DNA from 2 places in the Kitasatospora sp. NPDC114501 genome. Region 1 is predicted to be linked to the other one. Evidence: riboswitches for the same ligand, from Rfam matches in the RefSeq annotation. Region 1 holds a riboswitch; the other holds the start of a gene.

Region 1 (4,984 bases):
ACGGATAGCGGACGTCGGTCATGCGTCACTCCCAGGGGCCCCGGGCGGCAGGAACGGCAGCGATCCGGCCGCCGGCACCCCGCCCTCGATCAGCTTCCACAGCGCGTCGGTGTCCGCGTGTTCCTCGATCAGGTCGCCCAGCCGGTCCAGCCGGGCCTCGCGTGCCGCGGCGAAGCAGGTGTCCGGCGCCGGGACGAACGCCCGGCCGGACGACTCGGCGACCTCGCGCAGGAGTTCACGGCGGAACCCGTCGTTCTCCAGCGCGCCGTGCCAGGTCGTGCCCCAGACCGCGCCCACCCGGCAGCCGTCCAGGAACGGGGTGCCGCCCTCGACCGCCACCACACCGTGGTGGATCTCGTAGCCCTCGACCCGCTGCCCGTACGCCTCGCCGACCGGCCGCGCCAGCACCTTCTCGGCGCCGAACCGCACCCGGGTCGGCAGCAGGCCGAGCCCGTCGACGGCGCCCGCCTTCGACTCGACCTCGTCCACGATCGAGTGCGCCAGCATCTGGTAGCCGCCGCAGACCCCGAGGACCGGCAGTCCGGCCGCCGCCCGCGCCTTCAGGGCCGGCTCCAGGCCGCGCTCGCGCAGCCAGGCGAGGTCCGCGACGGTGGCCCGGGTGCCGGGCAGCACCACCAGGTCGGCGTCGGCCAGCTCCTCCGGCCTGGTCGCCCAGCGCACCAGCACGCCCGGCTCCTGCGCGAGCGCGTCCAGGTCGGTGAAGTTGGACAGCCGGGGGAAGCGCACCACGGCCACCCGCAGCACGTCCGCGCCGAGCGGTCCGGGCCCGTCCGTCCGGTCGACCACCGTGGACAGGTCCAGCGAGTCCTCGGCGTCCAGCCAGAGCCCGGGCAGCATCGGCAGGGTGCCCAGCACCGGACGTCCGGTCAGCTCGTGCAGCATCTCCAGTCCGGGCGCCAGCAGCCGCGTGTCGCCGCGGAACTTGTTGACGAACCAGCCCGCCACGTGCCGCTGGTCCTCCGCCGACAGCAGCGCCAGCGTCCCGTACATCGCGGCGAAGACCCCGCCGCGGTCGATGTCCCCGACCACCACCACCGGCAGGGCGGCGGCCGTGGCCAGGCCCATGTTGGCGATGTCGCGGTCGCGCAGGTTGATCTCGGCGGGCGAGCCCGCGCCCTCGCAGACCACCACGTCGTAGCGGCGGCGCAGGTCGGCCAGGCACTCCAGGGCGCGCTCCAGCAGGACGGGCTTGCGCTCGCGGTAGTCCAGCGCGCCCACCTCGGCCACCGGCCGGCCGAGCAGCACCACCTGGCTGCGGCCGTCCGCGCCGGGCTTGAGCAGCACCGGGTTCATCGCCGCCTCCGGCTCCACCCGGGCGGCCTGCGCCTGCATCGCCTGGGCACGGCCGATCTCGGCGCCGTCGGCGGTGACGAAGGAGTTCAGCGACATGTTCTGCGCCTTGAACGGCGCGACCCGCACGCCCTGGCGGGCGAGCCAGCGGCAGATCCCGGCCGTCACCACGCTCTTGCCCGCGTCCGAGGTCGTCCCCGCGACCAGCAGCGCGTTCGTCATGCCCGCCCCCTCCTCTTCAGCAGCGTCCGCAGCAGGACGTGCCCCGCGACCGTCGTACCCAGCGCCAGTGCGCCCACCCGCCGGGAGAGCGCGCAGGCCCGTTCGATGTCGTCCACCGTCACCGGGCGCAGCTCCGCGCCCAGCACCGGCCGCTCCTCCACCCGCTCGCCGTACCGCAGTGTCCCGCCCAGCCGCACGCCCACCGCGCCGGCGAACGCCGCCTCGGCCTGGCCCGCGTTCGGGCTCGGGTGCGCGGAGCCGTCGCGCCGCCAGACCCGCCAGGCGGTCCGCGGTTCGGGCGCGGCGGCCACCGTCAGCAGCGCCGTCAGCCGGGCGCCGGGCCAGCCCGCCAGGTCGTCCAGCCGGGCCGAGGCCCAGCCGAACCGGGCGTAGCGGGGCGAGCGGTGGCCCACCATGGCGTCCAGGGTGTTCACGGCGCGGAAGGCCAGCAGGCCGGGGGTGCCGGCCAGGGTGCCCCAGGTCAGCGCGTTCACCACGGCGTCGGCGGTGTTCTCGGCCACCGACTCGACCACGGCCCGGGCGATCTGCTGCCCGTCCAGCGCGCTCGGGTCCCGCCCGCACAGGTGCGGCAGCCGCTCCCGGGCGGCCGCGAGGTCGCCCGCGGCGAGCGAGCGGCCGATGGTGCGCGCCTCCCGGGTCAGCGAGGTGCCGCCGAGCACGGTCCAGGTCGCGGCCGCGGCCAGCGCCGCCCGGCCCAGCGGGCGCCGGCCCACCGTACGGTCCAGGGCGAGGGCGCCCGCCGCGACCGCGCCGACGCACAGCGCCGTGTACCCGGCCCCGGCGGCGCGGCCGTCGCGCCACAGCCGCCGCTCCAGGCGGGTCGCGGCACTGCCGAAGACGGCCACCGGGTGACCCCGGCGGGGGTCGGCGAAGCGGGTGTCGGCGGCGTAGCCCGCGGCGGCGCCGAGCGCGAACGCGGCGGCGTGGGTCAGCGGGCGCGGAGCGGGGGAGGCGGTGAGCGGGGTCATCGGCCGCACGGCGGTGGGCAGCTCGGAGTCCGGCCGGGCGGGGCAGCCTGCATCGCGTGCGTGTCCTCACTCAGGGTCCGCGCCCTGGATCGACGTGACGGGGGCGAGAGTCTCCTGGCTTCCGGGTCGAACGCACTCCCGGAGCCTTCCAGCGGCCGTCGACGGCCCGCCGTGGCGATGTTCCGAGCGTGCTCCCCGGTGACAGTGGCGGGACCGCGCCGGACTTCCACCGGCTTCCTCTCCATGCCTCCGTTTGGCCCCAGGATCCCATCACGGGCCCGAACCGGGAGTCAACCGAGGTCACGGAGGGGTTGGTCACACGCGGGCGCTGACACCCCGTGGGATTCCCGGCACCGGCAGCAGCACCGGCAGCAGCACCGGCATGGCGCCGGCCCCGCCGCCGGCCCGCCGCCCGGATGACCCGGACGGCCCATCCGGATGGCCGGGCGGGCGGGGCGCCGGTGAACTGGTGCTCGAACACCGTCCGGTCCGAGAGCAACAGAGCGGGGAGCGAAATGCGTTGGGGAACCGCCGCCGTCGTGGCGGCCGCCGCGGTCGGGGCCACCGCGGTCGGGGCCGCCGTGCTGGTGATCGGCCGTCGGGCCTCCGAGCGGATGGTCCGTCCGGCGCCCGCCGTCCGGGAGTCCGGGCCGGTCGTGGTCCGCGGCCTCGCCCCCGGCCGGGTCACCTTCACCCGCGGGCACGCGAGCCTGCGTCCCGGCCGCTGGGCGGTCGAGTGGGCGGACGGCGGGCACGCGGTGGTCGAGGAGGTCCTGCACAGCGACGAGCGGGGCGTCACCCGCCGGCTGGTCCGCGCCGACCGGGGCACCCTCGCCCCCGGCACCGAGGTCCGCTTCACCCCCCGGGTCCTCCTCGGCGACCCCACCGAGGCGCTCGGCCTCGCCTTCGCCGACACCTTCGCCGACGGCGAGCTCGGCGCGCTGCCGGCCTGGCAGCTCGACGGCAGACGCGGCACCTGGGTGATCCTGGTGCACGGCCCCGAGGCCGACCGCCGGCAGACCCTCCCGGTGCTCCCCGTGCTCGACCGGCTCGGCCTGCCCGCCCTCGCCGTCACCTACCGGGGCGACCGGGGCGCCCCCCGCTCCCCGGACGGGCTCAGCCACTTCGGCGAGACCGAGTGGCGCGACGTCGAGTCGGCGGTACGGCTGGCGCTCGACAGCGGCGCGGGCAAGGTGATCCTCTACGGCTGGTCCCTCGGCGCGACCATGGCCCTGCGGACCGCGACCCGCTCCGCCTGGTCGCACGCCGTCCGGGGCCTGATCCTGGACTCGCCGGTGCTCGACCTCCCGGCCTCCGCCCGCCGGGACGCCGCCCGGGCCGGTTTCCGGGGCGTCGCCTCCGAACTCGGCGCCCTCGCCGCCGAGGGCCGCACCGGCGTCGACCTCGCGGACCTCGCCCGCCTCGCCGACGGCACCGACCTGCGGGTGCCCACCCTCGTCCTGCACAGCCCGGAGGACCGGATCGCGCCCTTCGGCACCGTCGAGAAGCTGGCCGCGGCCCGCCGCGACGTGGTCAGCCTCCAGCCCTTCCCGGGCGCCGACCACGCCACCCTCTGGAACACCGCCCCCGACCGCTACACGGAACTCCTCCGTCGCTGGCTCACACCGCTGCTGTAGCCCCCGGCAGCCCCCCCTCGCGCGCGCGGCGTTCCCGGCCGGGCCCGGACGGTTTTTCCGCCGCGCCGCCCCCCGTCCACTAATGGCGCTTTCCTCCGTTCCGCCCGGCGTGCGCGAGAAGTCGACCCGGCCGACTTCTCGCGCCGTGCGCTCCCCCCGACCCGCCCGCCAGCCGTCCGGAATCGGGCTGGACACCCCTGCCGGGCCTGGGCGGCGCGGATTTCCCGCACGCAATCGGACCCGCCGTCAGGGGCGACAATTGGCCCGGCTCCTTACCCCCCTCCCGTACGCACGGTGACCGGCCGAGTATTCCCGGCAACCGGGGTGTGACGAGTGGCATGGCCAGGTCACACGTTTCCGGCCAGGCGGTTTGCCGTTGTTGCCCGATCTTGCGGAGGTGCCACCACCGGTCGCCCGGTCGTACGGACAACCGGATGTGACAGAAGGCCGGTGCAAGGGGAAGACTGCTCGACGTGACGTCTCGGAACCCGCGCGACCGTGATGCCCCGCTCCCGCCGACGATCGGTACCGGTGCGACGGTGACCCGTCTCCCCGGAACGGCCCAACGGCCCGCCGGTGGCAGGCCGGGCGGGGCGGGTGTCCCCCGGAACGGAGTACCCCGGCGACGAGGGCCCGCTCCGGCTCCCGGACGTGGCCGGGTCCCCGTGCCTGAGGGCTTCCCGGCACCCGCCGAGCTGGCGCCGCTGGCCCGCCGGATGCTGGTGGACGCCGTCCGGGTCGCCCGCTGGGCCGGCGAGCTGGCCGAGGTCGACAAGCGCGGCGAACTGCTCCCGGAGGACGCCCGTGCGGCGGGCCGGGCACTGG
Region 2 (4,984 bases), on a different contig from region 1:
TCTGGCCGCTCTACCACGGCCGCAAGCTCTACCAGGACTGGATCGCCACCCACCGGCTCGGCGTCGAGTCGGCCCAGTGGGACAACCAGCCGGCCGCCGTGGTGCGGATGCGCAACCAGCTCGCCCGTGCCCACGTCGACCGCGGGGAGTACCGGCTCGCCGCCGAGCAGTTGGCGCTCGCCACGGAGCAGGTGCCGCTGGTGACCGAACGCCAGGTGGTGGGGGTGCTCTACGAGACGGACGGTCTGCTCTGCCTGGCCGACGGCCGCCCGGCCGACGCGGTGGAGCGGTTCACCCTGGCCCTGGCGGAGAACCGGGGCGACGACCACGGCGAGATCGTCCAGAACTACAACCTGGCGCAGGCGCTGATCGCCGACGGCCGTCCGGAGCAGGCGCTGGCCCTGCTGTCCGAAGCCACGGCTCACGCCGGGCGGACGGGGGACGACGACATGCTGATGAAGCTGCCGCTGGTCCGCGCCCGGGCCCACCGGGCGCTCGGGCAGCTGGACCTCGCCGTGGCCCACGCGGACGACTGCGCCCGGCAGGCCAGGCAGCGCAGCCAGTACGCCAAGGAGGCGCAGGCCCACACCCTGCTGGTCTCCCTCGCCGAGGAACTGGACGACGCGGAGCTGGCCGAGCGCAGCCGGGTGCGGCTGAGGGAGCTGTCGGACTAAGGCGTGTCTGACAATTCCCGCCGGGTGCGCGACGCCGGGGCACGCACCTCGCCGCGTTGTCGTCGGTCACCAATGGCCCCCAGCCTTCGGCCGGGAGGTGCCCCCACCGCAGTGGCTCCCTCCTCCGCCTTGCGATGCACGCACCCCAACGCCGCGCCCTGATCCGACGCGAATTGTCAGACACGCCTTAGGAGCCGGTGCGGAACGACACCCGGGTGCGGTGCTCGCCGGTGCGGACGGTGAGCCCGTGTGCGGGGAGCCCGGCCGGCTCGCCGCCGTCGGCGAGCCAGGAGGCGACGGCGGCGCCGAGCAGCAGCGGGTCGATGCCGGGGTCGGGGCTGTCCCAGTCCGGCTCGGCGCGGGCCTCCAGCAGCTGGCCGGTGCGCAGCCGCAGCAGGTGGCGGGCCGGGCCGAGGGCGGCCACCGCGACGGCCAGGCCGGGGAGTTCGGCGGCGGTGTCGGCGAGCCAGCGGGTGGCCGGGCGTTCGGCGTGGGCCTCGGTGCGGGCGAGGACCTCGGCGGTGTAGCGCAGGGCGTCGCCCGGGTGTTCGTCGGTGAGGGCGTGGAAGCCGCGCGGGGTGTGGCCGTCCGAGGCGATGGGGTAGCGCCGGAGGCTGACCTCGGTGCCCGCGCCGCTGCCCTCGACATCGTACGCGGTGGGCCCCTCGGTGGTCGTGGGGAGCGGCCTGGGGTAGGGCGGCAGGGCCGGCTCGTCGCCGGGTTCGTCCAGCCCGTCCAGGAAGGAGTAGAGCAGCGGGCGCAGCAGCCGGGCGGACTCGCCGCGGTGGGCGAGCGACCGGCCGGTGATGCCGCTCAGGCCGGCCGGGTCCTGGGCCAGGGCCAGTTCGAGCTGGGCGGCGAGGTCCCCGTCCGGGTCGAGGACGGGCGCGGCCTGGCCGAAGGCGTAGCCGGGGGAGCGCGGGTCGAGTTCGGCGGCGCCGGTGGCGACGAGCACGGTGGGGCGTTCCAGGGCGGCGCCGTAGACGGTGACCGAGCCGTGGTCGCCGATCACGCAGTCGGCGGCGACGAGAGCGGCCTGCCAGCCCTGGTGGGGCGGGATCAGGCGCAGGCCCATCCGGCGGGCGTCGTCGAGCAGCGCCTCGGGGTCGTGGCGGCTCCAGACGTTGGGGTGCAGCACGACGGCGACCGTGTACTCGTCGGCGGGGAGCCGGCGGACCAGCCGCTGGGGGAGGTCGGGGTGGCGGCCGAATAACGAGTGCTCGCTCCAGGTGGAGCTGACGACGACGAGCCGTCGGCCGCCGGTGGCGCCGAGCGCGGCGCGGTAGCCGTCGCGGGAGCGCCGGCTGCCGAGCATCCGGTCGAAGCACGGGTCGCCGACCACCCGGGCGACGTCCAGCGCCTCGGGGCAGGAGTCCCGCAGCCGGTCCAGCTGCTCGGGGTGGGAGAGGCCGAGGACGTCCACGAACACCCGTCCGCGGTGGGTGAGTTCGTTGCGGGACAGGCCGGCGGCGGTGACCGTGTCGCCGGTCGACTCGGTGACCAGGCGGTTGTAGCCGGCGCCGTGCGGGAGGACGACGAGGCGGGCGTCCAGGCGGTGCATGGAGGAGTGGACGGCGCAGGCGACGGCCAGGTCGAAGCGGCGGCGGACGGCGTCCTCCCAGTCCAGCACGGTGAAGCCGGGCAGGCCGTGCAGGTACTCGTCCAGGGCGCGGTCGGCGAAGGCGGAGCCGGGGTTGACGGTGAAGTACCGCTCGATGCCGTCCGGGCTCAGCAGGGTGAGGACGTCCAGGACCCGGGTGGCCGAGGTGAGGGTGCGGGCGACCGCCAGCACACGGGCCCTGACCGGTCGGGTGTTCCAGCGGTCGGCGGGCCAGGCGTGGGGGTGGGACGGCACATCATGATCGTACTGGTCGGGGCCGGTCCCGGCGGGGGTTTCCGGGTGTCAGCCCGCGGCCGCGGTGGGCTCGTGGTGCTCGGCGGCGGTGCACTCGTCGAGGAGGGGGCGCATGGCCTCGTCCACGAGCCGGTAGCGCACCACTCGTCCGTCCCGGTCGCCGGTCACCACGCCGGCGGTGCGGAGCAGCCGCAGGGCCTGGGAGACGGCGGGGTCGCGCATGCCGGTGGCGACCGCCAGGTCGGTGACGGCGAGCGGGCCGGCCCGGTGGAGCGCGAGCAGCAGGGCGAGCCGCCCGGGGTCGGCGAGCAGCGAGAACCGCTCGGCCCAGGACCGGACGTGCGCGGGCTCGCCGATCGCGGCGATGGCCTCGCAGACCCGGTGCCCGTCGATGGTGCGGTGGCCCGCGCGGTCGGCCGGTACGAGATGCATGCGGACATTCTTGCAGGCGGCGTCCTGTGATCCTGGACACCTGCGCAGGTGCGCAGCCTTGCACCCGTGGGGCCCGGCCCCTACGGTGTTCCCCGCCGTGGTGCTCGGGAAGACCGGTGACGGATCCTCAGGGATCCCAGCCCGGAGCGGCCCTCGCCACTGTGATCGGGTCGTTCCTCCGTCCACGGAGGAGCGTCGTCCGTACCCATGAAGCCACTGGGCGCCCCGCGCGCCTGGGAAGGCGGGTGCGGGCGTGTCCCGTCAGCCAGGAGACCGGCCACGGCATCTCACGAGGTTTTCCACGAGGTGCTGGAGCGTGATCCGCAGATGACCCTGCCCGAAACCGTCGCCCCCGGGGCGAAGGCGACCCCCTCCGCGCTGCCCGCCTTCAAGTGGCGGCGCGAGGACACCGTCCGTACGGCCGGGCTGATGGGGGTGATCCTGGCCATGCACGTGGTGGCCTTCGGGACGCTCGTCTTCCTGGTCGCACCCGAGCGGTACGCGGTCGGTACCCAGGTCTTCGGGGTGGGCCTGGGTATCACCGCGTACACCCTCGGCATGCGGCACGCCTTCGACGCCGACCACATCGCGGTGATCGACAACACCACCCGCAAGCTGATGGCGGACGGCAAGCGGCCGGTCTCGGTGGGCTTCTGGTTCGCCCTCGGGCACTCCTCGATGGTGGTCCTGATGGCCGCCCTGGTGGCGGGCGGCGCGCAGCTGGCGAACACGCTGATGGACGACGAGTCGACCACCCACCAGTGGCTCGGCATGATCGGGACGACCACCTCGGGCGTCTTCCTCTACCTGATCGGCGCGCTCAACCTGGCGGCACTGCTCGGCATCCTCAAGGTGTTCCGGGCGATGCGGGCGGGGCAGTTCGACGAGCGGGAGCTGGAGGCGCACCTCGACTCGCGCGGCTTCATGGCCCGGGTGCTGAACCGGGCGACCCGGTCGATCACCCGGCCGGGGCAGATGTTCCCGGTGGGCTTGGTGCTGGGACTGGGCTTCGACACCGCGACCGAGGTCACCCTGATGGTGATGGCCGGCTCGGGCGCGGCCTCCGGGCTGCCCTGGTACGCGATCGCCTGCCTGCCGCTGCTGTTCGCCGCCGGGATGAGCCTGTTCGACACCCTGGACGGGACGTTCATGAACTTCGCGTACCAGTGGGCCTTCGCCAACCCGGTCCGGAAGGTGTACTACAACCTGACCATCACCGGGCTGTCGATCGCGGTGGCCTTCGTCATCGGCACCATCGAGCTGGTCGGGGTGCTGCACGAGAAGCTCGACCTGACCGACCCGGTCTCCGGATTCGTCGCGGACATCTCGCTGGACAACGTCGGCTACGCCATCGCCGGGCTGTTCGTGGTGGTCTGGGCGATCGCGATCGGGTACTGGAAGCTCGCCCGGGTCGAGCAGCGCTGGACGCCTGGCCAGGACGCCTGAGCGCCCGTCCCGCCGGTCGCTCCGGGGCCGCGGCGCGACGCCGGCGGGGGCGGGGCGCACGGCGCGCGCCCGGGGGTGACGGCGCGGTGGCGCGGGGGGCGCGCAAGGGGCACCGGGGGTTCTGTCGGGGGTGCTCGGCGGGCGCTCCGGGCCGGGGGTTCGTAGGCTCGACGCATGGCGGATGCGTACGCGGGGCGGCGGGAGCGGGTGAGGGAGCACTGCGGTGCGGCCGGGGCCGATGCGGCGCTGATCACCCGGGCGGCGAACGTGCGGTACCTGACGGGCTGCGCGCCCTGCGGGGCGAGCCTGCTCCTGACCAGGGAGCGGGCCCTGCTCGCGCTGCCGGACGACCTGCCGCCGGACGACTCCGGGGAGCACCTGATCGCCCCGGACGTCACCCGGCTGCCGGTGGCGGCCGGTTCGGACACCGCGCTGGCGGCCGCGACCGCCGCCGCGCGGTCCGGGGTGTCGGGCCTGGCGGTGGAGGAGCACGACCTGACCGTCACCCGGCACCGGGCGGTGGCCGGCCTGACCGAGGGGGCCCGGCTGGTGGACCTCGGCCAGACGGTCGAGCGGC

The links. Region 1 has a riboswitch for cobalamin ahead of ACZ7RU_RS20745 (cobalamin biosynthesis protein). Riboswitches for the same ligand answer to the same signal wherever they lie in the genome.
Region 2: another riboswitch for cobalamin. It lies ahead of nicT (Nickel transporter NicT); the one in region 1 lies ahead of ACZ7RU_RS20745 (cobalamin biosynthesis protein).

The regions. Positions count from the first base shown of each region.
Region 1 is NZ_JBVKDS010000010.1:270,854-275,837, forward strand. Features, by position in the region: gene ACZ7RU_RS20735 (putative cobaltochelatase) at 1-22, opposite strand, end outside; gene ACZ7RU_RS20740 (cobyric acid synthase) at 19-1,533, opposite strand; gene ACZ7RU_RS20745 (cobalamin biosynthesis protein) at 1,530-2,522, opposite strand; cobalamin riboswitch at 2,630-2,762, opposite strand; gene ACZ7RU_RS20750 (alpha/beta hydrolase family protein) at 3,038-4,159, shown strand; gene ACZ7RU_RS20755 (hypothetical protein) at 4,825-4,984, shown strand, end outside.
Region 2 is NZ_JBVKDS010000009.1:204,619-209,602, forward strand. Features, by position in the region: gene ACZ7RU_RS18815 (AAA family ATPase) at 1-674, shown strand, start outside; gene ACZ7RU_RS18820 (hypothetical protein) at 862-2,529, opposite strand; gene ACZ7RU_RS18825 (ArsR/SmtB family transcription factor) at 2,578-2,961, opposite strand; cobalamin riboswitch at 3,043-3,257, shown strand; gene nicT (Nickel transporter NicT) at 3,289-4,407, shown strand; gene ACZ7RU_RS18835 (M24 family metallopeptidase) at 4,582-4,984, shown strand, end outside.